Regions from separate parts of the Afifella aestuarii genome, predicted to be linked through region 3. Evidence: riboswitches for the same ligand, from Rfam matches in the RefSeq annotation. Region 3 holds a riboswitch; each other region holds the start of a gene.
The links. Region 3 has a riboswitch for cobalamin ahead of EO094_RS17925 (ABC transporter substrate-binding protein). Riboswitches for the same ligand answer to the same signal wherever they lie in the genome.
Positions count from the first base shown of each region.

Region 1: another riboswitch for cobalamin. It lies ahead of EO094_RS14635 (PocR ligand-binding domain-containing protein); the one in region 3 lies ahead of EO094_RS17925 (ABC transporter substrate-binding protein).
Region 2: another riboswitch for cobalamin. It lies ahead of EO094_RS03660 (DUF4198 domain-containing protein); the one in region 3 lies ahead of EO094_RS17925 (ABC transporter substrate-binding protein).

Region 1 covers NZ_SAUF01000005.1:85,582-96,197, reverse strand. The annotation lists gene EO094_RS14680 (propanediol/glycerol family dehydratase large subunit) at 1-462, opposite strand, end outside; gene pduB (propanediol utilization microcompartment protein PduB) at 494-1,291, opposite strand; gene eutM (ethanolamine utilization microcompartment protein EutM) at 1,326-1,625, opposite strand; gene EO094_RS14665 (EutP/PduV family microcompartment system protein) at 1,632-2,123, opposite strand; gene eutS (ethanolamine utilization microcompartment protein EutS) at 2,141-2,503, opposite strand; gene EO094_RS14655 (zinc-binding dehydrogenase) at 2,918-4,039, shown strand; gene EO094_RS14650 (acetate/propionate family kinase) at 4,138-5,346, shown strand; gene eutJ (ethanolamine utilization protein EutJ) at 5,357-6,205, shown strand; gene EO094_RS14640 (response regulator transcription factor) at 6,218-7,087, opposite strand; gene EO094_RS14635 (PocR ligand-binding domain-containing protein) at 7,080-8,330, opposite strand; cobalamin riboswitch at 8,451-8,662, opposite strand; gene EO094_RS14630 (ABC transporter ATP-binding protein) at 9,095-10,183, opposite strand; gene EO094_RS14625 (ROK family protein) at 10,198-10,616, opposite strand, start outside.
Region 2 covers NZ_SAUF01000001.1:800,248-810,863, reverse strand. The annotation lists gene EO094_RS03680 (energy-coupling factor ABC transporter ATP-binding protein) at 1-152, opposite strand, end outside; gene cbiQ (cobalt ECF transporter T component CbiQ) at 164-946, opposite strand; gene EO094_RS03670 (cobalt ABC transporter permease) at 949-1,587, opposite strand; gene cbiM (cobalt transporter CbiM) at 1,584-2,216, opposite strand; gene EO094_RS03660 (DUF4198 domain-containing protein) at 2,232-3,029, opposite strand; cobalamin riboswitch at 3,189-3,401, opposite strand; gene EO094_RS03655 (DEAD/DEAH box helicase) at 3,565-5,172, opposite strand; gene EO094_RS03650 (N-acetylglucosamine-6-phosphate deacetylase) at 5,593-6,690, shown strand; gene EO094_RS03645 (GNAT family N-acetyltransferase) at 6,773-7,315, shown strand; gene EO094_RS03640 (winged helix-turn-helix domain-containing protein) at 7,358-8,533, opposite strand; gene EO094_RS03635 (LysR family transcriptional regulator) at 8,691-9,590, shown strand; gene EO094_RS03630 (YbfB/YjiJ family MFS transporter) at 9,577-10,616, shown strand, end outside.
Region 3 covers NZ_SAUF01000005.1:812,426-823,041, forward strand. The annotation lists gene EO094_RS17920 (FecCD family ABC transporter permease) at 1-640, opposite strand, end outside; gene EO094_RS17925 (ABC transporter substrate-binding protein) at 653-1,660, opposite strand; cobalamin riboswitch at 1,791-2,023, opposite strand; gene EO094_RS17930 (class I adenylate-forming enzyme family protein) at 2,188-3,705, opposite strand; gene EO094_RS17935 (thiolase domain-containing protein) at 3,709-4,869, opposite strand; gene EO094_RS17940 (HpcH/HpaI aldolase family protein) at 4,916-5,668, opposite strand; gene EO094_RS17945 (hydantoinase B/oxoprolinase family protein) at 5,677-7,221, opposite strand; gene EO094_RS17950 (hydantoinase/oxoprolinase family protein) at 7,221-9,299, opposite strand; gene EO094_RS17955 (IclR family transcriptional regulator) at 9,296-10,078, opposite strand; gene EO094_RS17960 (TRAP transporter large permease) at 10,082-10,616, opposite strand, start outside.

The DNA.
Region 1 (10,616 bases), 730 kb from region 3:
GACGGGATTGTCCTGGGTGTTGGTCACGTGAGCCTGGTTCGCCGGGGTGCGACGGGCACGCATCTTCTGCACGCCCATCATCATCTCGACGACGTTAAGCTCGTCGATCACCGCTGCGATCTTGGCAGGCGTGAGACCCGAGAAGACGCGAACGACCTTCTCGCGCGGCACGTTGATGTCGACGATCATCCTGGCGATATCAACAGCCGACATCGCCATCATCTCTTCGGCGACCTTGGCGTTGATGCCATATTTGGCGATGAAGAGTTCGTTGAAGTCGAACTCGTCAACCGTGCGACCGTCCATTTCGACGATCACACCGTCTTTGACTTTGATGCTCGGCTTCGGATCGTTCGGGCTGCCCATGGCAATCATGCCGACTTCGGGCCATTCCGTCACATACCCGTCTTGGTTGACGGGCCGCTTCTCCAGAGCCTCAAATCTTTTATGCCTTTTGGCCATACTTTTATTCCTCGCTAAGGCTGGCTCTCGATCAGATGTACGGAGTTCCGTCCGTCTTCGGCTCCGAGCCAAGCGTTCCGAGGAGCTTCACGCCGATCTCGCGCGCCGTGACGACCGCCTGGCGGACCGCGCCGGCATCACCGCTGAAGAAGCCGATGACCTCGTTCGAGAAAGACGTGCCCTTGGCCGGCGAAGAAATGCCCAGAAGATCGACGTCTGCCGACTTCACAGCGGCATCGACCATCTCGACACCGATACCGGCAGGAGCACCGACGCAAAGACCGAAAGCGCGCCCGATCGGGGCACCGAAAGCCTTGTTGCAGGCGTAGCTGGCACGTGCGGTGTACTGCAGCTCAATGTGGCCGGCGTCATTTCCATAGACGTCGCCGAACGTGCGCTGCAGATCCTTAAGGGCAACCTCGATACCGCGACGGGCATCCGACACCTCTTCGGCACCGAGGATGATCAGGGAGCCGTGGCCCGCCCCGCCCTTGGTGTCACGAGCAAGCTCGATCGAGATGACTTCGGTGTTGGTGGCCTTCACGGCCTCGTCGACGGCGAGGATGTGCGGGCCGGCGCCCGTGCGTGAGCTCAGGATGCCGATCGAGCGGTACTTCGGGTCGTAGCCCAGCATTTCGTGGAGCTTCGGATCGAGGTTGGCGATCACGATGCCGATCGAATCGCCGACCGCAGTCCCGACGAATTCCGTCAGGCCGGGATGCTTGGTGGCGGGCTGCGACGCAGCCGGAGCAGCCGGAGCAGCACCGGCGTTGCCGCCGATCTTCTGCATCACCTGCTGCACCATCTGGTCGAGGAGTTTATCGTCCATGGCGTGTCATCCTTTAATGACTAGTGCGTACAGATCAGCTGGAGGCGCCCGGAAGCTTCGGCAGCAGCTTTTCCGTATCCATGTGCGGCCGCGGAATGACGTGGACCGAAACCACTTCACCGACGCGCTGTGCCGCAGCGGCACCGGCATCGGTGGCAGCCTTCACGGCGCCGACATCGCCACGGACCATGACGGTCACGAGACCAGAGCCGATCTTCTCCGTGCCAATCAGCGTGACGTTGGCCGCTTTGACCATCGCGTCGGCCGCCTCGACCATCGCGACAAGACCCTTCGTCTCCAGCAGGCCAAGGGCTTCACCCGGTGTATTTGCCATGTTGCTTCACTCCTCTGTGTTAGAAGCGCTGTGGTGAACCAGTCCCAGGGCAAGAAGACGTTGGCGCAATTCCTCAATGCCGGTGCCTTCAACCGCAGAGACGGGGTAGATGTCCCCACGCACCCCGGCATCGCGAAGCAGCCGTGAGGCATGAGCGATGTCGGCGTCGGGACGATCAATCTTTGTGACCAGGCCGATGACGGTCTGGGAAAACATCAGGAAGAACCCAGGCGGAAAGCTGGAGCGCGCGCGTGTGGCATCCTGGATCACCAGGAGCACTGCCGCGTCGTTCGCTGTCGTGATCAGATGGTTCCGGAACATCCCCATCTCGGAATATTCCCCGGGGGTGTCGATGCCCCAGCCGGCGTAGTCGACCATCTGGGTCTTGCGTGCCGCCTCGCCCGCACCCTCAAGAGCACGCAGCAGAGTCGTCTTGCCGAAGCCGACGGAGCCGAGCACCATGAAGCGCCGCTCGGAGGGAGTTTCCGCTGCAGCCATTGCCACCCCGCCCCGCCTCATGTCCGCGTGACCTTGGCCGGGAAGAAGGCAAGGACACTTTGGAGCCCACGATTGGCCGCCTCGACGGCGACCTCGACGCTATCCAGGCTGCCGCACACCACCAGCGTGCCACTGAAGCGGTCCAGGAAACCGATGGTGACATCAGCCGCCTTCATCGCCAGATCGCCAGCTATGATCGTGCCCTCGCCCGGCGTCACGGTTAGGATCCCGACCGCCTCCGCATCCTCCAGACCGACCCTTTGGCACAAAGCGGCGTCCGGATTTGCGATAATATGAGCAATCGTTACCTGCCGGCCAGGCACGTATTCTTGAATAATACGTGTCGATACTTCTTCCTGGTCGAACTGCGTCCGCGACATGCTTAGTTGTTCTTCCTTTTGAGACAGTCGCGGTTTTAGACGGCGGGGGTCACGCCTTCAATGCACGGACCGGCGAATGCACTCCACAAATCGGCTTTTGTTCCGCCTGATAGTGTACGAACTCAGCCGAAAAGTGCACAACCATAGCGGCTAATTGCATTGCCGCGCCCTCTTCCACCCCATAAGAAAGTACCAGCTAAGAAAGCCGGTTCTGCCGCATTCATAAGGGTTTGCGGTCGCCAGTTGTGTTGTGCGTGAGGGTACCGATTACGCCAGCAATGGCCTACGATACTCTCTGCTCCAAAAATACAACCAGAGATACGTGCCCGTTTTGCTATAGGCCGGACAATGCGCAGCGTGACCCGTGGAACCCGCGTCGCGCCCGGACAAGTGGGCCCATCTGGAGCGTCTATTGTGAAAGCTTTAGTTTATTACGGCTCTGGAAAGATCTCCTGGGAAGACAAACCCCTCCCGAAGATCGAGCACCCGGCCGACGTTATTGTCCGGATCAGCAAAACGACGCTTTGCGGCACGGATCTTGCGATTCTGCGCGGCGGTGTGCCCACCGTTCAGCCTGGCCGCACCATTGGCCATGAGGCCACCGGCTACATCACCGAGGTCGGCGCCGCTGTCCAGGATCTCAAGGTCGGTGATCATGTCATCATTCCCTGCAACACGTCCTGCGGGCGTTGCGAGCCGTGTCGCAGGGGGCTTCATTCGAGCTGCGAACGCGGCGGCTGGCTACTCGGCAACACGATCGACGGCGTGCAGGCCGAATATGCGCGCATTCCGCTTGCCGATTCGAGCCTCTTTCGCATTCCGGACGGCGTCGACGAAGAGGCCGCTTTGATGCTGGCCGACATTCTGCCGACCGGCCTCGAAGTCGGTGTCAAACGCGCGGAGGTGGGCCTCGGCGACGCGCTCGTCGTCATCGGTGCGGGGCCCGTCGGACTGGCGACCATCCTCGCCGCGGAATTCTACTCGCCGGCCCGGATCATCGCCATCGACCTGGACGACAATCGCCTGGCCAAGGCTCTCGAAATCGGCGCCACGGATATCATCAACAACAAAGACGGCAAGGCGCGCGAGAAGGTTATGGCGCTCACCGAAGGGCGCGGCGCGGACGCGGTCATCGAGGTGATCGGCAATCCGGCGACCTTCCAGCTGGCGCAGGAGATCCTCGCCGCCGGCGGCCGCATGGCCAATATCGGCATCTTCCACAAGAGCACCGAACTGCACAGCGAAACGCTTTGGACGCGCAACATCACTCTGCGCATGGGCGTCGTCGACAACAGCACGGTGCCGGTCCTTTTGAAGATGGTCCAGGCGGGAAGACTCGACCCGACGAGCCTCGTCTCTCACCACTTCCACATCAACCAGATCCTCGACGCCTACGAGATCTTCAAGAACGCGGCCGAGGAGCAGGCAATCAAGGTCGTCCTCTCCACCGATGCGGCCAAGAAAGCTGGCAGCGGCGTCTCCAACGACAACGAGTTCATTCGCCAGATCGTGGGGCGCGTCCTGGCCAGCCTCTGACATCCCTCGCCAACGGCCGCGATGCGGCACGGCTCAACGAAAACCGGCGCCCCACGCCTCGCAGAGGTAGTGCGGCCATGCTTGCGGAGTGTTCACCGGTGATTTTGGTTATCAATTGCGGCAGCTCGACGCTGAAATACCAGCTCTACACCACCGATCTCACGATCGTCACCGCCAAAGGTCTCGTCAGCAGGATCGGCGAAGAGGGCTCACGGCTGGAACATACCGCTCACGGAGAGAAACATGTCCGCGTGGTGCCAGTGCCGGACCATCACACGGCCTTCACGGCCATGATCGACCTCCTGCTCGACCCGGAGGTCGGGGTCATAGACGACATCAGCGATGTCACGGCGGTCGGCCACCGCGCTGTTCATGGCGCTGACACCTTCGTCAAATCCTCGGTGATCAATGACGAAGTCATCGCCAAGCTGGAAGAATGCGTCCCGCTCGCCCCGCTTCACAACCCGCCGAATCTCGTCGGCATCGTGGAGGCGCGCAGATTGCTGCCGGACGTACCGCAGGTGGTCGTCTTCGACACCGCCTTCCACCAGACCATGCCCGAATATGCGCATGTCTACGCCCTGCCATACGAGCTCTATAGCGAGCACCGGATTCGTCGCTACGGTTTCCACGGAACGTCGTGCCGCTTCGTCAATCAGATGGCGGCGGACATGCTCGGCAGACCCGTGGACGAGCTCAAAATGGTCATCTGCCATCTCGGCAACGGCGTCACGATCGACGCGATCGAGAACGGACGCTCGATCGATACAAGCATCGGCTTCGCCACATTTTCCGGGGTTATGATGGGCACGCGCTCTGGTGACGTCGATCCGGGGCTGATCTTCTATCTCAACAAGCAACTCGGCATGAGCCTCGATGATATCGAGGCCATGCTTTACAAACGGAGCGGTCTCCTCGGCGTCTCAGGCATTAGCAACGATATGCGAGAAGTTGAGGAACGCGCCGAGGGTGGCTGCGAACGTTGCGAGCTCGCGCTTGAGATGTTCGCCTACATGACGCGGAAATATATCGGGTCTTATGCAGCCGCCTTGGGCGGGCTCGATGCGTTGGTCTTCACCGCAGGCATCGGCGAGAACAGCCCCTCGATGCGAGCGCGGATCTGCGAGAAGCTCGGCTTCCTCGGCATTGCCATCGATAGCGACGCCAACGAGGCGCCGGGCGACGACGGGCGGATCAGCACCCGTGATTCCAGGACGGCGGCCATGGTCGTGCCGACCGACGAGGAAAAGATGATCGCCATCGACACACTTCGCCTGACCGAAAAGGCGAGAGCAGAAGCCGCGTGAGGCAGGAACGATGAACAGCCACGCCGACGACATCCTCGCCCGTGCAGTCAGCGTCTTCAACAAGACGCCGGCTCGGCAGGGTTACAAGGGCCGGGTTCATGTCGGGGTCGACCTCGGCACGGCCTATACCGTCCTCGTCGTTCTCGACGAGGACGGACAGCCGCTCGCCGGGCGCTATCAATTCGCGCAGATCGTGCGGGACGGCCTCGTGGTGGATTTCATCGGCGCCATGCAGATCCTTTCGCGCATGAAGGCGGAGGTTGAGGCGGATCTCGGCTTCGCGCTCGAGAGTGCGGCGACCTCCTACCCTCCTGGCGTTGCGCCGGCGGAGGTGAAGGCAACGCAGAATGTCGTCATCGGTGCAGGGCTCGAATGCGAGCATTTCGTCGATGAACCGACAGCGGCCAATGCCCTCCTGCAGATCAAGGACGGGGCGGTGGTCGACGTCGGCGGCGGCACGACGGGCGTTGCGATCTTCAAGGATGGCGAAGTCGTCTATACGGCCGACGAGGCGACTGGCGGGACCCAGTTCACGCTGGTGCTTTCAGGCGCTCTCGGCGTTTCTTTCGAGGAGGCGGAAGACATCAAAAAGGACCCAAAAAGGGCCCGTTCACTTTATCCGCTGGTCAGACCGGTTATGCAGAAGGTCGGTAGCATCGTCGCCCGCCACATCGCCCCGTACGACGTCAAGACCATCCATCTGGTGGGCGGCACCAGCGGGATGCCCGGCATGGCCGACATCGTGGCCGAGATGACCGGAATCCCGACGAAGCTGCCGTCTCACCCGATGTTCGTGACGCCGATTGGCATCGCCATGCATGATCGTGAAGACAAAACAGGCGCGCCGCCCCAGAAATAGGCGGCGCGAAGATCATTGCGCGTCCGGCACCGGCTCCTTCTCGCTTCGGCGGAACTGCGCCGGCGTCATGCCTGTCTCACGCTGGAACAGGCGATAGAAATTGGTGACGTTGGCATAGCCGACCTGCTCGGCGACCGCTTCGTTGGTCGTGTCGGTCGTCAAGAGCAGATCCTTGGCCGCCTCGATGCGCTTCTCGGTGAGAAACTGCTTGTAGCTGATGCCGACACATTCGCGAAAACGGTGCGCAAGGTGCGACGGGCTGAGATGCGCGACATTGGCGACAGCCGAGAGCGACATGTTTTCATCGGCATAGTTTTCGGAAATGAAGGCGATCGCACGCTTGACCGGATCTCTCTCCGGCGCACAGGGCGTGGCAGCCGACGTCACGTCCCGCGCGATCTCCGCATCGGAGGCGGACGAGGACGCACTCAATTCCGTGCAGATCTCACCGTGGAGCTTCCGCAACAATTCGCCAAGCTTCGCCGGACGGATCGGCTTCAGAAGATAGTCGAGCGCACCGATCTTGAGAGCGCGTTGCACATAGGCAAATTCATCATAAGCCGTGAGGAAGATGAGCCGCGTGCGCGGCAGCTCGGCCTTGATGATCGCCGCCGCTTCCAACCCGTCCACGCCAGGCATCTTGATGTCGATCAGAATAAGCTCAGGATGCTCGCGCCGCGCCAGCTCCACCGCCTCGGAGCCGTTCTTGGCCTCCCAGACATTGGCGAAGTCGAGCGCCTCCGCCGCCACGACGCGGCTGACCGTCGAGCGAATGATGGGCGTGTCGTCGGCCACCAAAAGGCCGGGCCGAACCGAGGACTCCTGCTGAAAAGCGCCTTGAAACATGGACGCAAAACGCTCAGTGCGTGCGAGCTCAAGCATTTTCGAGCTGCGCATAGTCGCCGAGTGGCCAGGAAAGCTCAATTCGGGTTCCCTCATTCAATCTGCTTGTTACTTTTAGATCGAAGTCGTTGCCGTACTCGCTGTCGAGCCGGGTGATAACGCTCTGCAGTCCGAGAGCCGCGCGGCTGCGCTCCGCCTGCTGCAAGACACAACGATCGTTGTTGAGCGCGGCGACCTGAGCCTCACTCATCCCCGCGCCGTTGTCATAAACCTCGATCAAGCCGCGATCGCCTACCCTCCGGGCCGAAACGCGCACACGCACCGGCCGCGAGAGCGCTTCCACCCCATGCACGATAGCGTTCTCGGCAAGCGGCTGCAGAACCATGCACGGGACCGGCCAATTGCGCAGGCTTTCGTCGAGATCGACTTCGATGCTCAGGTGGTCGCCGAAGCGAAGCTGGTGGAGGCGCAAGCAGCGTTCGATCATGTCGAATTCTTCGCTGAGCGGTACCGAAGTGGCGAGATTGCGCAGGCTGTAGCGGAGGATGTCGCTCAGCATATAAGCGACCTCCTCGGTCTTCACCGCCTTCTCCTCGAAAGCCGTGTAGCCAATGAGCGTCAAGGAATTGAACAGGAAATGCGGATTGACGCGCGCCTGCAACGCCCGCAACTGCGCATCCTGCAGCGCCTTTTCCGTGGCCGCCTTGGCTTTCACCTCTTTGAGGAGGCGCGCCTGGATCAGGTTCGTCTTGCCAATCTCGATGATGTGGCTCGCCGCCAGCATCAGCATCTCGACAGCGGAATCGAGGCGATCTCGATCGGCCGCCGGCATGGCATAGACGGCTTCCTCGAGTTCAGCCGGAGCAATGCCAATTGAACCGTTTCGGTCGAGCACGTTCTGGATCGTGCGCTCGCGTTCACTTTCGAGCATCACCTGGCCGCACAAGAGGCAGCCGAGATATTCGTCCTCGATGATGATCGGCGCGGCGACGTCGACGAGCCCGGCATGGCAGACATAGGTTGCCGGCCGGCCAGACCGGTAGGCGGCGAGGCCCCCGCAGGCATCGCATGCATGACAGCGCCGCAACCCTTCGGGGGTGGAACGCATCAAACGACACACAGGCTGGAAATTGCTTGTTTTGGTGACGGGAACCCCGTCGCGACCAACTGTCACCGCCGCCATATCCATGGCCTTGGCAAACGTGTCCTGGATCCTCTGCAACGTCGGGACGTCGACGAAGTCCTGGATCCGCCACTTATGAGTTGGGAAATGCTCTTCCATCAAGATGACCGACCTGCCCAACGCCGAAAGATGACAAGCAAGCGCAAGCGCTGCCCGCCGTGATTTTCGTCGCTGGATGCAGACCCCGACATCCCTCGTTGTACGCCGACAGCCCACACAGCCCGACGCACATCACCGGCAGGTCTCCTGGCTCGCGGCACCAAGCAAGGGCTACCTTCCCAGCACTTTCGCGCCAGTGGCACTCCCAGCCCTGCTCTCCGCTCACAGTTGCGGGGGCAGCTACGGTTTCGGCCCCTTTTTGGTAGGCCTCACCGTATTCCCTTTTCATCCTTGCACTCTCGCGCTCGGAAACCGGTAACGGGCTTTTACTGGCGCTAAGAGAGGCATATGTCAAGTCGGCAAGGCCGCTAACGCTTTCGTTACCCACCGGCAATAGGAGAAAATTCTATTTTCGGTTTATTTTTAGCGCGTGCAGGTTGCTTTTTGCCATAAAACGGCCATTCGAAGCTCCAATATTCGTAATATTTACATCGGAATTGGAGGGTAATACTTCGATGTATGACGATTTCTACAGGCGCCCGCGCCCCGATCCGGCCATAATGCCACATGTTGCCAGGTCTCGACACCCTCTTCGTCTGGCCTCAGAGGCATCACCCCACGGGACGAATAGCGCCTTTCAGTACAGGATTTTTGCAACAGAGGCGGACTGCCCGTGTCCCCTCCAGCAACCTCCTCTGGGTCGCCTCCTCCGGACACCCCTTCGAGCACGGAGGTGGCCGATGCCGTCAAAGCCTCGGCCCGAACTATAGAGCCTGACCATCCCCGTCGAAGAAATGGCAATGGGCGGGATCGAAGCTCAGCCAAACGCGCTCGCCCGTCGTCACATCGCTGATCCCAGCCGTCTCGACGGTCACGAGATCATCCTCGCCGATATTGGCATAGAGAAGCGTGTGGTTGCCGAAAGTCTCGACGACGACGATCTCGGCCGCAATACCTTCGGTCTTCTCGCGGCTGAACTTGATCTCATGCGGACGGATGCCGAGCACGACATCGTCCCGATCGATCGCCGCCGCCGGCGCTTCCGGAAAAGCCATTTCGACCCCGTTCGGGAGCTTGAGGCAAGGACTTCCCTCCGATGCTCCGGCGACGCGCACCGGCAGGAAGTTCATCTGCGGGCTGCCGATGAAGCTCGCCACGAAACGGGTCTTCGGCTTGCCATAGAGTTCGAGCGGCGTGCCCACCTGCTCGATGCGCCCCTCGTTCAACACCACGATGCGGTCGGCGAGCGTCATCGCCTCGGTCTGATCGTGCGTGACGTAGATCATCGTGGCGTCCATGTCGCGATGCAGGCGCGCGATCTCGATGCGCATCTGGGCGCGCAGAGCTGCGTCGAGGTTGGACAAAGGCTCGTCGAACAGGAAGACCTTCGGATCGCGCACGATCGCACGACCGATGGCGACACGCTGGCGCTGTCCGCCGGACAATTGCCGCGGCTTGCGCTGGAGAAGCTCCGACAGGCGCAGCATTTCTGCCGCTTCCGTGACCTGCCGCTTGATCTCCGACTTCTCGACCTTCGCCTGCTTCAGGCCGAAGCCCATATTCTCTTCAACGGTCAGATGCGGATAGAGCGCGTAGGACTGGAACACCATCGAGATGCCGCGCTTGGCAGGCGACAAATCTTTCACCGAACGCCCCTCGATCAGAAGGTCGCCGGAGGTGATCTCCTCCAGCCCCGCAATCAAGCGCAGGAGCGTCGACTTCCCGCATCCAGACGGTCCGACGAAGACGACGAATTCTCCGGGCTCGACACCGAGGTCGACACCGCGGATCACCTCCGCGGCCCCGAACTTCTTACGCACGCCTCGAAGTTCAACTTGCAGCTCTCGGGCCATGGCGGTCACCTCGTTCAAACGAATGCCGATGGTTTGATGACGGGGACGTTTTCGCCCGCCACAGGATTGAGACGGCGGCGCACCATGGCTGCCGCTCCGATGAGACCGGAATCGTTACCATGCTCGGTCGCCAAGATCCGGGCATCATCAACCAGATACGGCCAGGTGTTTGCCCGAAGGTGGCGACGGATACGGTCCAGCAGAAAGCCTCCGGCGAGCGAGATGCCCCCGCCGACGACGCAAAGCTCGATGGCGGTGAGATTGATCATCGTCCCGAATGCCTGGGCGATGTAGCGCCCCATCGTCTCGAATGCCGCGTCGGCTCGTGCATCGCCGGCCAGAGCGCGTTCGCGCAAAAGGCTCATGCTGAGATCTTCGGCCGCTTCTCCGGTCTCCGCGGCATAGGCGGCGATGACGGCCTTGCCACCCGCAA
Region 2 (10,616 bases), on a different contig from region 3:
ATGATGTGCAGAAGCGTCGACTTGCCCGCACCGTTATGCCCGCCGATGCACAGCCTCTCGCCCGGCATCAGACACATATCGACGCCCTTGAGGACCGGCGGCCCCGAAGGATAGGCGAAATGGATATCTGAAAGGGCGATGAGTTCAGACATGCGTCATGGCCTCAGCGGATCGCCTGCGCGCCGATGAGACAGGCGAGGAAGACCGTCACGCCCGTCGCAAACACGACATCGCGGTAGGTGAAGGCGAGCGTGTCGAACAGCGGCATCCGGCCGGTAAAGCCCCGGCATTTCATGGCGCCGAGAATGCGCTCCGACCGCTCGATCGCCCGCACCAGCATCATCCCGACGAGATAGCCGACGGAGCGATAGGTGTGCCGGTTGTTCGAGGGGCGAAATCCGCGTGCCTTCATCGCCATGCGCAGACGCTGATATTCCTGCTGCAGGACGTCGACATAGCGCACGGTGAACATCAGGAGATAGATGAGCTTTTCCGGCACCATCAAACGCCGCAGCGCATGGCCGAGCGTCACCGGCTCGGTGGAGCCGACGAGCGCCATCAAGGCGAGGATCACGGCATTCGCCGTCAGCGCGATCTCCGCCGCCTGCCGCAGCCCCTGCCAGCTCGCCGCAAAGCCGAAGACGGTGAACATCGCATCACCTGGCACGGTGAAGGGCAGCATGGCGATCAGGAAGATGATGAAGCTGTCCATCATCGCCATGCGCTTGAGCGTCCGGGCGACCGGCAGCCGCGCCGACAGCATCAGGAAGAACGCCGCCAGAAGCCCGGTCGCCAAAACGGCGAGATCCTGCAGGCTCACCATCACGATGGCGAAGGCGACAGCAACGACGATGCGGGTGCGCACGTCGATGCCATCGATCAGCGTGCCCTTGGCCTCGCCCGTATCGGTGAGCGCGCGCCGTCCGGCTGAGAGAACGTGGCTCATCGTCAGGCCGCCGTCATCTTGCGCCGGGCCGCGATATAGAACGCGACGCCGAAGATGCCGAAGATATAGCCGATCCCACCGAGGATGCTCTGCATGTCGTGCTTCTCCTTATAGGCGTCGATATCGCGCCTGAGCGGGATCACCTGTTTCTGCACCGCTTCGGTGATCATCTCGTGCTGTGCTTCAAGAAGCGCGGCGAGATCGACGCCGGAGCTTTGGGCGGTCGCCCCCACAGTCCCGTCGCCGGAAGACGCCGGCTCGGCGGCACCGGCCGCAGCTTCGGCAGCGACCAGCGCCGGCGATGAGGCCTCCGCACCGCCGATCTCCGGCAACTCCTCGGCCGACATCCGCACCTGCGCCACATGGCCTGCGCCGAGATTGGCCTTGAAGACGAGCGGCACCGCCTTTTCGGGCTTGTAGGTGAAGGCGCCGGTCTCGTCGGTTACCGTCTCGCCGAGCTTGTTGCCGTTGTCGTCGAACACCTCGACCGTCGCATCTTTCGCCATGTCGCCGTTGGAAAAGCCGACCTCGCCTTCCACGACATCGCCGGACGCATAGACGGATGCGATGACCTTGTGGGCGAGAGCCTGCGACGCGGGCAGAAGAGCCAGGAAAACGAGGGCTGCGCAGAGCTTTCTCATAGCGCGACCTCCTCGGCAGCGGATCGATTGAAAGTGGCGAAGAGCTCCGGCTTGACACGGCGGGCGAGAACCACGGCCGCCCCCGTCACCAGCGCTTCGATGATCATGATCGGGATATGGGCGAAGAAGACGAGCTTGGCGGCCGGGATGAATTCGTCGCCCGACAGCGCCAGAGCGATCGCCACGAACGCAGTCGTCAGCGCGATCGCGAGCCCCCCGCCGATGGCGCCTGAAATCGCGGCGACCGTCAGCGAATTGGAGGCGATCCCCCGCCGGCACAGATAATAGACGATCACTGCCGGCAGCGCGATGTTGAGCGTATTCACCCCGAGCACGGTGAGCCCTCCGAAGCCGAAGAACACCGCTTGCAGAAGAAGCCCGACGAACAGCGCCGGAAAGGCGGCCCAGCCGAGCACAAGCCCGGCCAGACCGTTCATGATGAGATGCACGCTGGAGGGACCGATCGGAACATGGATGAGCGAGGCGACGAAGAACGTCGCGCTCAACACCCCGGCGGCCGGCATCTTTTCCGCCGTCAGCGATTTGAGGCCGAGCGCAATGCCCCCGGCCGCCAACACCGCTCCCCCGATGACGACGTCATTGGCGAGAGCTCCGTCGACAATATGCATCGATCCCTCCTGCCGTCATTCGACGTCGTAGGCGCGCACCCAGATGACGGCGTCCTGCGAGAGCTCTTTGCCCTCGAACTCCGTCTTCGGACCCGAACCGAGCGCGGCAAAGCCCCAGAACCCGGCCTTGGGGACGCCGAAGGTGAAGTAGCCGTTCTCGTCGCTCATCGCGATGACGGCACCGCCCGGCATCGGCGAGGCTTTGGGTTCGGTGGGCTTGTTCTCGTCCATGGAGGGCTCGGCCGCCATGTATTCGACTTCGATCTCGGCACCCGCGACCGGCTTGCCTTCCGACAGGACGCGGCCCGTAAAGGTGGAGCCGGCCAGAATGTTGGTCGGGCGATCGAGCGGCACGATTTCCGTCGCAAGCCCTTTGGGCTCGGCCCAATCGGTCGGCAATTGCGCCCGGTTCAGATAGGCCTTGGCGATCTGCTGGATGTAGATGTCCTCGCTCTCCTCGTAATAGGGCTGAGGCACGACGACGAGCGTGTAATCGCCGGCGCGCTTCGCCGGCAGCGTGGCATCGAAGGCTTGCGCGCTGTTTTCCAGCCCCTCGAAGGAGATCGGCTTCAGGCTGTCCTTGAGATCGATCTTCTTGCCGCGGAAGACGGCGTAGAACTCTTCCGGCGCGCCCATATCCATGACATGGCCGTTCTCGAAGGGATGCCAGAAGATGAGCTTCAGCGGCACGTCGCCCGGCTCGGCGAGATTCACCTCGGGCGTATAGATCAGCTGAAAATGCGCTTCGGCTGCGGCGGGAAGAAGAAACGCCGCCGATGTGAGGGCGGCACAGGCAAACTTACGAAGGTTCATTCGTATCGTCTCTCCAATGACTGCAGCGGACGAACCGCGACAGTGATGCGGAAAGGACGATCGGGGTTTTGGCGAGGATTGGGCGCAAATCGGATTCCTGGCGCCGTTCCACCGCCAGACGCTCACCCCGGCGTCCGTTGCGGTGCGGCACCGGTGGCCCGGCGTCGCGCGTCAGCGGCAGGTCTCCTGGCTTGCGGGTCACAGCATGGCTTCGTCTTCCCAGCGCCAATGCGCCAGTGACATGTTGAAGCCCTGCTCGCCGCTCACAGTTGCGGGGGCAGCCACGGTTTTGGTCCCTGCTGGGTACGCCTCACCGTGTTCCCTTTTAATCCGGTCGCTTTGCGTCCGGAAACCGTTGACGCCCCCATCTGCCGGCGAATGGCCATAATTGTCAATGCCGTGCACGTTGAGCAGCCATGCCCGACACGGCGTTCCTTTGCCGGCAACGGACCACGCCGAAGGGTGCCCGAGGGCACAAAAAAGGCCGACCGCACATGGCGGCCGGCCCTCTCAAACTTGCGTGGCGTCGCTGTCTTCAGCGCGCGGCGACCTGCTTGTCGCCCGCCCCGGTTTTTGGCTTGCTGCTCTTGCGCAGCATCCGCTCCAGACCGGCCTGGGCGCCCTCGTTGCCGCGGCCGCCGTCGCGGCGGGCCCCGTCACGCCGGCCATCCGAGCCACCTTTGCGGCTCTTGGGCGCGCCGCCCTCGGCCCGCTTGGCCGAACGGCCTCCTTCGGCACCTTCCGGCCTGCGGTTGCGGCCGCCTTTCGGGGCGTCGCCGTTGCGGCCTTCATTCCGCCCTTCGCTCCGCCCTTCGTTGCGCCCATCGGAGCGAGCTTCGAAGGCCGCGGGTTTGTTGCCCGAACGCCGGCGGTTGCGTGAGGGAGAATTGCGCTTGCCGGGCTGGCGTGATCTTTCGTCGCGCCGCTCGCCCGCCTGCTGGCGCACGCCTGCAGACGGCGCCTCATCGGTTTCACCGACTACCTCGGCCCCGGCCTGGTTCGCGACTGCCTCACGCCGAGGGGCCGCGCCATGCGCGTCGATCCTCTTGCCGATCAGCTTTTCGATATCGCGCAGAAGACCCCGCTCGGAATGATCGCACAGCGAGATCGCGATGCCACTCTTGCCGGCGCGCGCGGTCCGCCCGATGCGGTGCACATACGCTTCCGGCACGTTCGGCAGCTCGAAATTGACGACATGCGAAACGTCGTCGATGTCGATGCCGCGCGCTGCGATATCGGTGGCGACCAGAACGGCGACACGGCCGTTGCGGAAGGCACCGAGCGCCTTTTCACGCTGATTCTGGCTCTTGTTGCCGTGGATCGCCGCCGAGCGCAGGCCCGCCTTGTCGAGATGCTGGCTCACCTTGTCGGCACCGCGCTTGGTGCGCGTGAAGACGATCGCCCGCTCCATATCGGCAGCGCCGAGGAGATCGACGAGCATGTCGCGCTTGCCGGCACTCGCCACGTTGATGACGCTTTGTGCGATCTGCTCGATCGGGCGCGACACCGGGGCGACGGAGATTTCCGCCGGCTGGTGGAGAAAATCGCCCGCGAGCTTGCGGATCGCCGGCGGCATCGTCGCCGAGAGGAGAACCGTCTGGCGCTCGCGCGGCATCTTGGCCAGGATCTTGCGGATCGCCGGCATGAAGCCGAGGTCGAGCATCTGATCGGCCTCGTCGAGCACGACGACGTTGGTCTGGTCGAGACGGACGGCGCCGGTCTGCATATGGTCAAGAAGACGGCCAGGCGTCGCGATGATGAAATCGACACCGCGCGACAGCGCCTTCACCTGCGGTCCGGGCCGGGCGCCGCCGATGACGACCGCCGAGGACATGTTCACGAAGCGCCCATAATTGCGCACGCTGTCGGCGACCTGCTGGGCAAGCTCGCGCGTCGGCACGACGATGAGGGCATGGCATGTGCGCGGCGCGGCCGGCACCATGGTGCGGCTGAGCTTGTCGAGCAGCGGCAGCACGAAGGACGCCGTCTTGCCGGTTCCCGTCTGCGCCGTGCCGAGAAGATCGCGGCCGGCAAGCATGGTCGGGATGACCTGCTCCTGAATCGGAGTCGGATTGGTATAGCCTTCGGCGGCAACGGCACGAAGGATCGGCTCGGCGAGGCCGAGTTCATTGAAAAGTGTCAATATGAGCTTTCTCGTCGCGGCCAGCCTGAGACGGCCGGCGCGAGCTGTGTCACTTGGTTTTGGAAGCCTGCGTAGATCAGCTGCCGGGAGCTTACGCCTCAACGGGCGCCTTCGGGGCAACGATCGATACGGAAAGTTGCTTGTGACCACCGACGGCGACGAACGCCTCTACGCGCGGGGTCATCACGCCCTTGAACCACGCCTTGCGGCAATTGGCAACCGCAATCGCGTTCCCTGCCGCCGAAGCTTGCATGAGCGAGGCATTTGAAGCCGCCGCTTCTCTTGCCGGCACCCGCCGGCGCGCGTATCTCCGGTCCATTCGCGCGCCGGCCGGACAGAGCGTCCGAACCCTTGGCATTTCGCAGCCTCCGCGCCGGCTGCACATCGGCTTCGCCCCGGCCTTTCAGAGGATCTCGTCTCGTGACCCGCCTTATCGCTCCGACCCGTCTTTGGAAGGATGGCCGCTTTGAGACCGGCCTTGCCGTGGAGATCGAGGCGGGCGCGATCGACCGCATCCGGCCGCTTGGCCCGCGTGAGACGCCCGATCTCACCCCGCATCTCCTCATCCCCGCCCTCACCGACCTTCAGGTCAACGGCAGCGGCGGCGTCATGCTCAATTCCGATGCGAGCCCCGCCGCGATCGAGACGATCATCGCAGCCCAGCGGCGCCTCGGCACCGGCTTCCTGATGCCGACCCTCATCACCACGACGGCCGAACGCATGCGCGCGACCGCCGAGGCGGTGATCGAGGCCTGGGGCATGCCGGGTCTCCTCGGCCTGCATCTGGAAGGCCCGCACCTCAACCCGGAGCGCAAGGGCACCCACGACGCCACCCATATGCGGCCGATGGATCGCGCCACCCTGGCGATCTTGGAACGTCTTCGCGCCGCGGATATCCCGGTCATGCTGACGCTCGCGCCGGAAATCGTCCCCCCGGACCTCATCCGTGAAATCGCGGCGATGGGCGTCGTCGTCTCCGCCGGCCACAGCGCCGCCGATGCCGCGGAGACGGAGGCTGGCCTTGCCGCGGGCATTGCCTGCTTCACGCATCTCTACAACGCCATGCCGCCCATGACCTCGCGCGCGCCCGGCCTCCTCGGCACGGCGCTCGCGAGCGACGCCTATGCCGGCATCATCGTCGACGGCCATCATGTCTCCTGGCCGATGGTCGCGATCGCCTGCCGCGCCCGTCCGCTCAGAAACCGCACCTTCCTCGTCTCCGACGCCATGGCGACGGTCGGCGGGCCCGACCATTTCGTCCTCTATGGCGAGGAAATTCGCGTCCGCGATGGGGCCCTCGTCAATGCGGCGGGCGCTCTTGCCGGCGCCCATGTCGACCTTCTCACCTGCCTCAGGAACGCCGTCTTCCATGTCGGCCTCCCCCTCGAAGAGGCCGTCGCCATGGCGACCGACATCCCGAATGCGGCGATGCGGCTCGTCCCTCCGACCCTCGAGCCCGGCCGCCCCGTCGGCGAAATCCTCGCCCTCGATACGGACCTGACCCGCATCGGCATCTGAGGCGCCGCCGCACCGCTGACACGATCGCGCGCCAGGCCTCGCTTTCATCGAGACACAGCGCCAACCGCGTAGAGAGGGACAAATGCAGCCTATCGAGACGGACCGGCTGATCCTCAGGCGTTTCGAGAAGCGCGACGCGCCCAGCCTCTTCGCCTATTTGCAGGAGCCGGCGGTCAGCTGCTTTTTCTCCATGCGTCTCGCCGATCTCGCCGCGGCGGAAGACGAGGTGAAAAGGCGCGCCGAAAGCGACAGCGATGTCGCCGTCTGCCTTCGCGACACGGGCGAGATGATCGGCGATCTCTTCGCCGTTTTGGAAGGCGACGACACCTATGCGCTTGGCTGGAACTTCAACAAGGCTTTCTCCGGCGCGGGATATGCGACGGAGGCCGCCCGCGCCCTCTTCGCGCATCTCTTCACGACAAAAGGCGCGCGCCGTCTCTATGCCTATGTCGAGGACACCAATTATCCCTCGCAGCACCTCTGCGAACGGCTCGGCATGCGCCGCGAAGGCCTCTTCATCGAATACGTCTCGTTCATGAAGGACGAGGCCGGCAATCCGATCTTAGAAAACACCATGCAATACGCAATCCTGCGCAAGGAATGGGAGAGCAGGGCCGGGCTCTGACACGCCGCGGACAGTCCCGGGCCGCGCTCCGGCGCCACGCCGTCACGCCCTTCCGGGCGCGAAAGACACCTCGTCGAGCCCGAGCCACGCCGCCATCTTTTCGAGTTCGCCGGAGAGCGCGTCGCGGCTTTCGTCCGGCGCATCCTCCTCGAAATGCACCGACTGCACGAGAAGCCGTGTGTTCGGTCTGTCTGCCTTGAGATCGACGCGGGCCACCAGATTGTCGCCGAACAGGAACGGCAGCACATAATAGCCGTACTGGCGCTTGTCCGCCGGCACATAGATCTCGATGCGGTAGCGGAAGCCGAAGAGGCGCTCGGCGCGATCTCTTTCCCAGACCAGCGGATCGAACGGGGCAAGCAGCGCCGTCGCGTTGATCCGGCGCGGGCGGCGGGCACCGCGGTGGAGCCAGGCGTGACGCCAGCCCGGCACGCTCACGGGCAACAGGACCCCGTCCTCGGCAAGCGAGGATATCGCCTCTTGTGCCGGCCCCGGCGGTTGCCGGAAATAATCCCGCAATTCGCGATCCGTCGCGATGCCGTGCGCCCGTGCGGCACGCTCGATCAAGGCGCGATGGGCATCCGCCTCAGAAGGCGTCGGCTGATCGAGGACAGAGGCGGGCAGGACGCGCTCGGGAAGGTCGTAGACCCGCTGGAAGTTTCCGCGTCGCGTCGCCGTCGTCAGGTGACCTGCCCAGAACAGCCATTCGAGCGCCCGCTTGGTGCCGCTCCATTCCCACCAGCCCGGACGGCCCTTATGCGCCTCGAAGTCGGAGACGGACAGCGGCCCCTCCTCACGGATCCGCTGAAGCACCGCCATGGCTTCCGCCCGATGCTCGCGCGCAAATCGGCGCATCGAGGTCCAGCCCGCCTCGCCGCGATCGGCCTGCGCCATGCGCCAGCGCAGCAAAGGCTGCACCTCGAACGGCACGAGCGAGGCTTCGTGCGCCCAGTATTCGAACAATTTGCGCTGCCGTTTTGGTCCCCAAGCAAGCCTGTCGAGAAGATCGCGGTCATAGGCGCCGAGCCGGGAAAAGGCCGGAAGGTAATGCGCCCGCGCCAGAACGTTGACGCTGTCGATCTGGTGAAGCTGAACCCGGTCGAGAACCCGGCGCAAACTGGCAGAGGTCGGATTGGCCGAACGGGCGGCACCAAAGCCCTGTGCCCCGAGCGCGATCCGGCGCGCTTCGGCCATGCTGATCCTGTCGAGATGATCCATTCCGTTCCTGCGGCGCCCTTATCTTTCCTGACACCCTAGCAGACCGTCTCGCATACCCGGCACGGGCCGGAAACGTTCTTCGGACGGAAAAAGCCGTTGACTCTTATTCTTATTAAATGAACAAACTGGCCGATATATTTTGAATTGGAGAATTTCTTTGGATCTGGCATCGCTCGCCATCTTCCGCACCGTGGCCAGGGAAGGGAGCATCACCCGCACGGCTCATCTCCTCGGGCGGGTGCCTTCGAACGTCACCACGCGCATTCAGCAACTCGAGGCCGAGATCGGCGTGCCGCTGTTTCAGCGCGACAGAAAGGCCATGACGCTCACGGCCGAGGGCGTGGCCTATCTCGACTATGCCGAGCGCATCCTCAATCTCGCGGAGGAAGCAGAACAGGTCGTCAATCCGAAAGAGCCCGTCGGCACTCTGCGCATCGGCTCGATGGAATCGACCGTCGCGGCCCGCCTGCCCCTGCCCTTGGCCGAGTTCAACGCAAAATGGCCGGAAGTGACGATCGAGCTCGTCACGGCGCCGACCCGCCAGCTCGTCGACGCCCTGCTCGCGCATCGGATCGACTGCGCCTTGATCGCCCTGCCGCCGGACGACGCGGGGTTTGGCCCCGACGAGGTGGCGACGACGCCGCTCTTTCGCGAAGAGCTCGTGCTCCTGCTGCCGCCCGGGCACCCGGAAATCGAACGCTCTGAGGAGATCAAGCCCCGCGCGCTTGCCGCATTCGCGCCCGGCTGCACCTATCGCCGGCTTGCCGAGGAATGGGTGACGGATGGCGGCACCACGCCCGCACGGCTTCAGTTCCAGGAGGTCAGATCCTACCACGCCATGGTCGCCCTCACCGCGGCAGGAACCTGCTTCTCGCTGCTGCCGCGCAGCGTTCTCGATCTCGTGCCGGATGCCGATCAATTCACGATCAAGCCGTTGATGAAGATCGACACCTGTTTCGCCGAAAGGCCGGGCTTTAAGACCCCGGCTGTCCTGCAATTCCGCGAGACGCTTCGTGCTTTCTCGGACATCGCCGAGAGCCCCTATGCCCCGCAATAAGATGCCACCCAATGAACGGCTGGCGGGGATCGCCGCCGCCCTCATCCTCGTCATCGGCATGGGTTTCGGCCGCTTCGCCTTCACCGGCCTCTATCCGTTGATGGTCAAGAGCGGCCAGATCTCCGTCGAAGGCGGTTCCTACGCCGCATCCGCCAATTATGCCGGTTACCTCATCGGAGCGCTGCTTTTGGGCCTCGTCACGGGCGCAGCCGGCCGCAAGCTCTGCGCCTTTTCCGCCATCGCGACCGTCGCCTCACTGGCGGCACTCGGCCTGCCGCTGCCGGAATGGCTCATCGTCGCCGTGCGCGGCTTCGCCGGCATCTTCAGCGCCGTCGCCATGGTCGCCGCCTCCCATTGGCTGATCCATGAACGCGGGCATCACGACGGCGCCCCGGCCCTCTTCGCCGGCGTTGGCCTCGGCATCCTCGTCTCCGCCGAACTCGTCGCGGCGGGCGATGTCCTCGATCTGCAAAGCCCCGCCATCTGGCTCGTTCTCGCGGCCGCGGCACTGGCGCTCACGGTTCTCACGATCATCCTGCAGGCCCGCGTCGACAGTGCCCCGGCGCCGGCCTTGCCGCATGAGGTCGACGGCGAGGCCTCGGTCCCGTTCGGAGCAGCCCGCCTCGTCCTCGTCTACGGGCTCGCGGGCTTCGGCTACATCATCACCGCGACCTACCTGCCGCTCCTCGTGCGGACCTCGTTTGCGGACCTCAATCCGCTGCACATCTGGGCCGTGTTCGGGCTCGGCGCCGTGCCGTCCTGCTTTTTCTGGCACGCCCTTCATCGGCAGCTCGGAACCGCAAAGAGCCTCGTCGCCAATCTGCTGGTCCAGGCCGTCGGCGTCGGCCTGCCGGTCATCCATATGCCGGCGGCCTCGCTCACGAGCGCGCTTCTCGTCGGCGGCACTTTTATGGGGACGGTGACCATCGCCATGCCCGCCGCCCGCAAGATCGCAGCCAAGGCCCGCGTCAACATCCTGGCGGTGATGACGGCCTCCTACGGGGTCGGCCAGATCGTCGGCCCCCT
Region 3 (10,616 bases):
CGGCGAGCCATACATCAGGCCAGCGCACACCGGACAGATTGCCGAGCAGCCAGAAGATGATGCCGCGCGCCTGTTCGGCATTGGCCGAGTGCGCGATGATCAGCGAGGTCAGGGCATTGAAAAGCTGGGCCCCGGCCACGCCGGCAAGGATCACCTGACCGGTCGATGTTCCCGCAAAGCCACCGGCGGCCCGCGCCAAAGCGATGACGAGCGCAAACGCCACGAGGGCGCCGACGAAAGCGCCGGCCGAGAGCGACACGAGACCGCCGCCGATGCCGGCGATGGTAACAGCCACAGCTCCGGTCGATGCGCCGGCAGAGATCCCCAAAATGTAAGGGTCAGCGAGCACATTGCGCAGCAGGGTCTGAAGCACCAGCCCCGACACGGCCAAGCCTGCGCCACAGCAGGCCGCGACGATTGCCCGGCTGAAGCGGTAATTCCAGACGATGCCCTGGTCGATCGGATCGACAGGATAGCTTCCCCCGAACACCTTCATGGCAAGCACCTGCCCGACCGTTTCCAACGGGATGCGTGTCTCTCCGATCGCAGCCCCGAGGATCAGAGCGGCCCCCAGAATTGCGAGTTTCGACGACAGCGATGTCAGAAAACCCGGCCAGCGGCCGGGTCGTTGAATGGCCATGTCCGGGCTCTGCTATTTCAGCTTGGGAAGTTCATCGGCGAGCATCTCGAGTGCCGAGATGTTGCGGATGGAGGGATCCATGGAATGGGCATCCATGACAAGAATCCGCCCCGCCTTGACGGCGTCCATTTCCTTGGCGACCGGATCCGTCTTGAGGAATTCGAGCTTCTTTTCGACGTCGTCGGCAGGAAAGCGGCGGCGGGTCATCTCGGCGACGACGATGATGTCGGGATTGGCCTTGGCGATCGTCTCCCAGCCAACGGTCGGCCATTCCTCGTCGCTTTGCACGACGTTGCGAACGCCGAGCTTTTCCATCATCCAGCCCGGAACGCCCTTGCGCCCGGCGACATAGGGATCGACGTCCATTTCGGCAGACGAAAACCAGAAGACCGCGGAAACGTCGTCCGCCTTCGCCTCTTTCGCTTTCTCCACGGCAACGGCTTCGCGCTCCGCAAGATCGCTGATGAGTGCCTCGCCCTCCGCCGTGACGTCGTGGATCTCCGCAAGTTCGCGGATCGCACGATAGAGGGCGTCGGTGCTGTACATCTCGAGCCTGGTGCCATCGACGCCAGCGGAATTGTCTTTCACGCAATCGGTCGGAAGGATGTAGGTCGGGATGCCGACGTCATGGAACTGCTCGCGGGTCCCGACAATTCCCTGCGGCCCGATATGCCACTCATAGGAAACCGCAACGAGGTCCGGCTTCTTGGCAACGACGCTTTCGAAACTTGGGTCGTTGTCCGCGAGCCGATCGATGCCGCTGTTGAGTTCGGCAAACTCCGGCAGCACATCGCTGAACCAGACTGAGGTCCCGACGACCTTGTCGCCAAGGCCGAGCGAGTAGAGAATCTCAGTCGCAGACTGGCCGACCGAGACATCGCGCTCAGGCGCAGCCTCGAACGTGATGGTTTGTCCACAATTGTCGATGCTCAGCGGGTAGCTGGTTTCGTTCGCATGCGCGGCGTCGATGAGCGAAAGACTGGCCAGTGCTGCAAGGCCGATCGCGGCGTTTCGGTGCATTGTGTCTGCTATCCTGGTTCCGAGAGAGAACCGCGGGGGCAGGCGGAATGGATTGCCCGAAAAGAGACTCGCGCATTGTCGTCGACGACAAGATTGTCATCTCGATCCTTCCCCCGACATCCCCGCCGGGTCTGGTTGCATGATGACGGCAGGTCTCTTGACTTGCGGGTCTCTGCTTCCCCGAGCCTTCCCAGGCGTTAGACGGTCTCCGTCGCACGCCCAGTGGCATCGTTCGGGGTCGCTCTCCGCTCACAATTGCGGGGGCAGTCACGGATTTGGCGCCTACTGGCTACACCGCACCGTATTCCCTTTTCACCCAGCGAAGTCTTCGTTTCGCTGGAAACCATCGACAGAGATAAAGGCTGGATGGTGTCGGAGTGTCAAGCCGGGTGCACGCCACATTCCGTCCCGGTTGCGCAGGCTCAAACAAGCCGGCGCGCCACGCCCGCGATCGCTCAGACACGCATCCTTCGGACTTCGGTCAGGTGGAGCCAAACGCCCCGCGTTCGCGGCCCCGCCCGATTCGCTTATGCTTGGCTGAGCAACCTGCGAAGTTCGATTTTGAGCACCTTGCCGTAATTGTTCTTCGGAAGCTCATCCAGAAAGACATAGTCCTTCGGGCGCTTGAAGCGGGCGATTTCCTCGCGGCAGAGCGCATCGAGTTCTTCGACATTCGGCGTGTTCTCCGGCGCGACGACGAAGGCGACGACGTCCTCACCCCATTCGGGGCTCGGCCGGCCGACGACAGACACTTCCTGAACGGCGGGATGCCGCAAGAGCACCTCTTCGACCTCGCGCGGATAGATGTTGGTGCCGCCGGAGATGATGACGTCTTTGGAGCGATCCATCAGCGTCAGGAAACCGTCCTCATCCATCACACCGACATCGCCAGTCCAGAGCCAGCCGTCGCGCAGAGTTTCCGCACTCGCCTTCTCGTTTTGCCAGTAGCCGGCCATGACGCTCGGACCGCGAACCAAAATCTCACCGCTCTCGCCAGGGGCGAGCGTATGACCATCGCCGTCCGCCACCCGCACATCGACGCAGGATTGCGCGGTGCCGACGGAGCCGAGGCGTTCGTTCCAGCGCGGATGGCTCCTGTCGGCCACGAGATCGCGAGAGAGGGCCGTGATCGTCATCGGGCTTTCGCCCTGACCGTAGATCTGCACGAAGCGCGGTCCGAAAAGGGAAACCGCCTCTTCGATATCGGCGACGTACATCGGCCCGCCACCATAGACGATGGTCCGGATCCCCTCGCCGTCATAGCCGGTCGTCTTCGCGTGCTGGACGAGACGGCGGACCATGGTCGGCGCGGCGAACAAGGACAGACTGCCGACCGAACCGGCTAGCGAAACGATTTCCGTCGCATCAAATCCACCTGATTTTGGAACGACATGGCGGGCACCGCGGAGAACGTACATGAAGTTGTAGAGCCCCGCCCCATGCGACATCGGCGCGGCATAGAGCGCGGCATCCTCGGTGTGCACCTCGTCGACATCGACAAAATAGGCAAAGCTCATCGCCTGCAGATTGGCGACCGAGAGCATGACGCCTTTCGGATTGCCGGTCGTGCCGGAGGTGTAGAAAAGCCAGGCGAGCGCATCCGACGACATCGCATGTGGCGCGGCAAGCGGTTCGGCGGCAAGGAGCTCCTGGTACGCCGCGCCAGGCGCCGTGACCAGACGCACGCCCTCATCGAGCCGCTGCGCCAGCACCTCGTCTCCCTCAGAAATGAAGACGAGACCCGCTCCTGAATCCTTGACGATGTAGGCCGCCTCGCGCGGATGGAGCTTGTGGTTGATCGGCACGGCGGCCGCGCCGGCCCACCATACCCCATACATGATCTCCAGATACTCGGTCGAATTGGCCATGAAGATCGCGACCCGGTCTCCCGGTGAAACGCCATGCACCTCTTTGAGCGCGCGCCCGAGCCGTGCGGCCCGTTCGGCAAACTCTCCGTAGGTCGCCACAAGTTCATCACCACGCAAAAGCGCCGGTGCTTCGGGCATGCGCCGCGCCGTGCGAAGAAGCCAGTCCGCGAGGTTCATGGGTCAGACCTCCAAAGGCTCGAGGATCGAAACGTAACTGGCAACGGCGCCTCCACCCATGTTGAAGCAGAGGCCGAGTTTCGGATCGGCGAGCTGCATGTCCGCCGCTTCCCCAGTGAGCTGACGGGCGGCCATGACGTGCATGGAAACGCCCGTCGCGCCAACGGGATGGCCCTTGGCCTTCAGGCCGCCCGAACGGTTGATCGGCAGCCTGCCGTCCTTGTGCGTGACGCCGTCCGTAACGAGGGCACCCGCCTCGCCGGGGCGCGCCAGCCCCATCGCCTCCATCGTCATCAGCTCGGCTATGGTGAAGCAGTCATGCACCTCCGCGAAGGAGATGTCGTCGACGGAGACTGCGGCGGCCGCATAAGCCTGCCGAAACGCTTCGGCCGGCCCTTCGAGCCGCGTCAGATCCTTGGCTGAAAGCGGTAGATAGTCGTTCACCTGCACGCGGGCGCGGAAGCTGACGGCCTTCTTGAACTCGCCGGCGCGGTCGGCACGGCAGACGACGATCGCCGCCGCGCCGTCGGAGACGAGCGAGCAATCCGTCTTCTTCAGCGGCTCCGCGATCATCGGGTTCTTTTCGGAAACCTCGCTGCAAAAGGCGAAGTCGAGCGGCTTCCTGAGCTGAGCCAGCGGATTGTCGACAGCGTTTGCATGGTTCTTCACCGCAATCCGCGCCATTGCCTCGCTCGGGTCGCCGAAACGCTCGCGATAGGCACGGGCGAAGCGGGCGAAAATCTCCGGGAAGGAGACGCCCGCCTCCTCCTTCTGGTAGCTCGCCGCGCCGAGGGAGGCGGTCACTTGTGCACCCGGCAGATGGGTCATCTTCTCCGCCCCGGCGACGAGAGCGACATCGATCCGCCCGGCCTCGATCGCGTCGATTGCCGCATAAATCGCGGCCGAGCCCGAGGCGCAGGCATTTTCGAGCCGCGTCGCGGGCTTGAAGCGCATGCCCTCGCCCGCCCCGAGCACCATGGAGGATGCAAACCCGTCCGCCACCATGCCGGCGTTGAAATGGCCGAGAAAGGTCGCGTCGACGTCCTCGCCGCCGATGCCCGCATCAGCGAGTGCCTCCGAGACCGCAGCCCGGACGAGCCCTTCGAAGGACAGCTCGGATTTTCCGAAAGCCGTGTGGCCCCAGCCGACGATCGCAACATTCATTGTCATGCCCTCATTCGAGACGTCTGTTCGGCAAAGATGCCAGCTCTCAATCGATCGCGAGCGCCGCGGCGGCACCGGCCCTCAGAAACCCCTGGTCGGTCTTGACAAGGAAGAAGCTCGCACCCGCTCCCTCCCAGTCCGGGATCTCTTTGGCGCGGCCGACAAACATGCCCGTGCGCGCCCCATCCCCGATGGCAACCGCAACGATCTTCCGACAGAGCGCGCGAAGCTCATCCGATCCCGCCTCCAGACCAGAGGCAATGCCGAGATCGACCGGGCCGACGAAGAGACCGTCGACGCCTGGAACGGCAGCAATCTCGGCGGCTGCAGCAGCGCCGTCCGGATCCTCGATCTGGCAGATGAGCACGCTCTCCCTGGCCGAAAGCTCAAAATGTTCGGCGACGCTGCGCTGCCCATAGCCGGCCGCTGGCGTCGACGGCGAGAAGCCGCGTCCGTCCTGCCCGAAACGCATCGCGGCCGCGATCGCCGTCGCCTCCTCCGGCGAGTGCACATGCGGCGCCATCACGCCGGCAGCGCCGCAATCGAGCACGGTCATCGTCCATTCGAGGCTCGCGACCGGCACGCGCACGACCACCGGAATGCGGGCGGCCCGCGCCGCCAGCAGACAGAGGTCGATCGCCTCGCGCCCGAGCGCGGCGTGTTCGGCATCGAGCACCAGGAAGTCGAGCCCGACCGAGCCGAGAATCTCGATCACCGCCGGGCTCGGCGTCTTGACGAAAGTGCCGACGAGCCGCTCGCCGTCCTTCAGACGGGTGGCGAAGTCCGCATTGACCTTCATCACGGCGCTCAGGCTCCGAAGCCGCCGCCACCGGGCGTCACCATGAAGACCTCGTCGTCCGGCTGCATCTCCATCTTGCGCGTGTCGAGAACCGATTTGCCGTTGATCTCGAAGCGGCCGGGCGAACCGTCGCTGCCGCCCTTCAGGCCTTCCGGCGCAGACTTCAGTCGGCTCGGAATGGTGTTGAGGAGCCACGGCGTCTTGGTGCGCATGCGATAGCCGATGCGCTGGCCGTCGCCACCCGGCTGGGCGCCCTTGCCGCCCGTGCCACGTTCCAGTTCCTTGCAGGTGAAGGCGATCGGATAGGAGGCTTCCAACACCTCGACCGGCACCGCCGCGACGCCCGTCGGATAGCAAATGGCCGAGAGACCAGGCTTCGTCGCACGCGCGCCCATGCCGCCAGAGTAATTGAACATGGAGCTGATGAAGGGCCGCCCGTTCGCATCGCGGCCCTGGATCTGCACGGTCCAGACGGCGCCGGAGCCTTCCGCCACCACCCGGTCGGGAGCGACTTCGGAGAGCGCCTTCAAGATCGGGAACGGCACATACATGCCGACGACGTGGCGGGCATTCACCGGCGAGGGATAGCGCGCATTGACGATGCATTCCTCCGGCAGCGCGAGCTTGATCGGCGCCAGGCTGCCGGCGTTGTTCGGCAGGTCCGGATTGAGCGTGGAGCGCACCGCGAAGGTCGCGTAGGCATGCGTATAGGCCGGCACGACGTTGATGCCCGATGATGCGGGCCTCGAAGAGCCGGCAAAATCGATGGTGATCTCGCCCGCCTCGGCGTCGACCGTGACGGCGGTCTTCAGCTCGACCGTCTGCCCCCCCGGCACGTCGAAACTCGAAGCGCCGTGATAGGTGCCGCCCGGAAGCTTGCGGATCGCCTCGCGCATCGCCGTCTCAGAACGGGAGATGATTTCTTCCGAGAGGTCGGAGATGTCGTCGAGGCCGTAGCGGTCGCAGAGCGCGTTGAGGCGTTCAGACGCGATCATGCCGCTCGAAACCTGCGCCCCGAGATCGCCGAGAAGCGCATCTGGCGTGCGGACGTTGCGCTTGATCATCTGGAAGAGCGTCTCGTTCGGCTTGCCGGCCTCGTAGAGCTTCATGACTGGGATCCACAGCCCCTCCTCGTGGATGTCGCGCGCGCCGGAGCCGATGCCGTAGCCGCCGATATCCGTGTGGTGGATGGTGGAGCCGGCATAGGCGATGATCCGGTCGCCGCGGAAGATCGGCGACAGCACGGTAATGTCGAAGAAGTGGCCGGCCGACATCCACGGATCGTTGGTGATGAGGACGTCGCCCGGCTTGAGGCTGTCGACGTCGATCTCGCTCAGAAGATTGCGGGCCGCCGCCGCGAGCGAATTGATGTGGCCCGGCGTTCCGGTCACCGCCTGGGCGACCATGCGTGCCTTCTCGTCGAAGAGGCCATTGGCGAGATCGCCCGCCTCGCGCACGATCGGGCTGAAGGCGATGCGCTGGAGCGCGCGCGCCTGCTCGGAAACGATCCCGATGAGATTGCTCCAGAGGATTTGCAGTTCGACGCCGTCCATCAGTCGCTGTCCTTCTTCTTCTCGGCAACCAGGCTGCCGGTCTCGTGCACGCCGAGGGTCCAGCCCTCGAGGATGAAGATCGTGGTTTCCCGTTCTTCGATGATCGCGGGGCCGACGACTTCGTCTTCCCGAGTGAGCTGTCGGCGCTGATAGATCGGCACATCGCGAGGCTCGCCATGGAGCCAGACGGTACGGGTCGGAACGGCCTCGGCGTATGAGCCGGTGCCGGCGGTCGCGGTCTTGCGTTCCGGCTTCAGGCCGCTGCCGGTCACGCGCCAGTTGACGACCTCAATGGCGATGTCGTCGAGCTTGAGGCCATACTGGGCCTCGTATTCCGTCTCGAAGAGATCGCGGATGGCGGCGGTATCCCGCGCGGCGCGCGGATCGCCCGGCAGATCGATCCTGAGCTCGGACTGCTGGCCGAGGTAACGCATGTCGACGGAAAAGGTGAAGTTGAGGTCTTCCTCGCGGATGCCGGCCTCTTTCAGAGCTTCGCGGCTCTCATCGACCATCGCCTGAAGCGTCGCGTCGACCGCCTCCCAGTCGAGCGCGTCGAGGAGAGAGACGAGGCTTTTCACGAGATCGATTTGCGCCGGCGTGACGAGCGTGCCGAAAGCGGAAAGCACGCTCGCAAGGGGCGGGTAGATGATCTTCTCGCCGTCGACGAGTTCGGCGACCATACAGGCATGGACCGGACCGGCGCCGCCGAAAGCGAGAAGCGGCAGGCCGCGATAATCGATGCCACGATCGGTGGCGTGCGTGCGGGTCGCCGCCGCCATCTGCTCACAGACGACTTCGAAAACGCCCCAGGCAGCTTTCTCGGCGGAGAGGCCGAGCTTCTCGCCGAGCGCGCCAAGCGCCTTGCGGGCGCCGGCAGCATCGAGCTTCATGTCGCCCCCAAGGAAGCGATCCGGATCGATGATGCCGAGGACGACGTCGGCGTCGGTGACGCAAGGGTTCTCGCCGCCACGACCATATGAGACCGGGCCCGGGATGGAGCCGGCGCTCTCCGGGCCGGTCTTGAGGAGCCCCAGCGCATCGATGGAGGCGATCGAGCCACCGCCGGCGCCGATCTCGATCATGTCGATCGACGGCACCGTGATCGGCATGCCGGAGCCTGGCTTGAAGCGGTAGCGCCGATCGACCTCGAAGGTGCCGGTGACGAGCGGCTCGTGGCCCTGGATGAGGCAGGCCTTCGCAGTCGTGCCGCCCATGTCGAAGGAGATGAGGTCCGGAATGCCGAAGAGACGCGAGAAGTAGCAGGCGACGAGCGCGCCGGCAGCCGGGCCGGACTCGATCATCCGTACGGGGAAGCGCCCTGCCCGCTCGGCCCCGATGACACCCCCGTTCGACAGCATGATCAGCGGCTGCTGGGAGAAGCCGCGCGTGTCGAGCTCCTCGATGAGCGCGGTCAGATAAGGACGCGTGATCGGCACCGTGTAGGCATTGATGGCAACTGTCGAGGCGCGCAGATATTCGCGCATCTGCGGGGCGATCTCGCTGGACACCGAGACGTAGATCTCCGGCGCCTCTGCGGCAAAAATCTTTCGCACCGCTTCTTCGTTCTCGCCATTGCGGTAGGCATTGAGGAGGCAGACGGCGACGGAAACGATGCCCGCCTTGCGGCATTCGGCGATGGTCTTGCGAACCTCATCCGCATCGACCGCCTTCTCCACCGTGCCGTCGGCGAAGACACGCTCGTTGAGCGTGAAGGTCCGCTCCGACGGGATCAGCGGCTCGGCGAACTCGATCTGCGGATCGTACATGTCATAGCGGTGCTCTTCGCGGATATAGAGGATGTCGCGAAAGCCCTCGGTGAGAACGAGACCGACTGGCGGCCCCTTGCGCTCGATCAGCGCGTTGGTGACGACGGTCGTCGCATGCACCACGACATCGTCGATGTCCTTCGGGCCGACACCGGCGCGGCCACAAACGAGGTCCACGCCTCGAAAGAACCCTTCCAGAAGATCTCCATGCGTTGTCAGCGTCTTATCGACGAAGCTTCGTCCGTCGGAGGCAAGCAGGACCGCATCGGTGAACGTGCCGCCGATGTCGATCGCCAGCGAAAATCGCGTCATCCAAAATACTCCGTGCAACCGAGATTGATGGAGATCGAGCGGGCGGCTTCGCGCACGGCGTCGATCTGTGAAGGGTCGGGATCCGGCAGGATCGTTTGAACCGAACCGACGATGTTGAGCGAGCCGATCATGGCGTTGGAGACGTCGCAGATCGGCGCCGACACGGCGTTGACGCCCGGCAGGGATTCACCGGGTGCTGCTGCCCAGCCGCGCCGGCGGACCTCGGCGACCTCCGCCTCGAGGCGCTTGATGTCGGTGTTGGTTTCTTCCGTCAGGCGGACAAGCGGACGCGCGCGCACCTGCGCCCAAAGTTCCGGCTTGCCGAAGGCGAGCGCGAGCTTGCCTTGAGCAGACGCGTGAAAATCCATGAGCGCACCCGGCTTCGTCACGATCTGCACCGGCGTCTCCACGCGCACGATGTCGATGACGCGCATGCCGTCGTCTTCGAGCAGCGAAAGCGTCGTCGTCAGATGCAAGGAATCGCGCAAGCGGATCATCACCGGTCGCGCCACGGTCAGGAGCTGCGTGCCATCGGCGATCGCCTGACCGAGATGGAAGAGCTTCAGCGTCAGCCGGTATCTCTCCGTCTCCGGGTCCTGGTCGACATAGCCGATGCTCATCAGCGTCTGCAGGAAGCGATAGATGCGCGGCTTCGGCATTCCGAGCCGGCGGGCGAGATCGGTGAGGCGAATGCCCTCGCCTAGCGGCGCCATCTCCTCGATGATGCGAAAGGCGACCTGGGTCGACTGGTTTGAGGTCTTGTCGAGCTGTTCGCCCATTTCTCAGTCTCCGAACATGGCGGGCAGCATCAGCGAGAGCTGCGGCACGGTGGCGATAAGGGCGAGCACGAAGACGCAGATGCCGATCATGGGAAGGGCCGCACGGCTCACCCTGTCGAGCGGCTCCCGTCCGATAACGCTGACGATGAAGAGGCAGAGCCCGACCGGCGGCGTGATCATGCCGATCATCAGGTTGAAGACGATCATGACGCCGAATTGCACCGGATCGAGCCCGAGCATCGGGGTGATCTGGTTGAGGATCGGCATGGCGAGAACGAGCGCGGCCAGCGGCTCCAGAAAGAAGCCCAGAACGAGCAGGACGACGTTCAAAAGGATGATGAGAAGTGCCGGCGATTCTGTCAGAGATAACATTGCCTGTGCAATGGCTTGCGGGATATTCTCGATACCGAGGATAAAGGAGGTCATCGAGGCCATGGCGACGACGAGCATGACGCCGGCCGACATCGTCGCCGTCTCATAAAAGCATTCCGCAACACGTCGCGGCGACAGCGTCCGATAAAAGACCATGCCGACGATA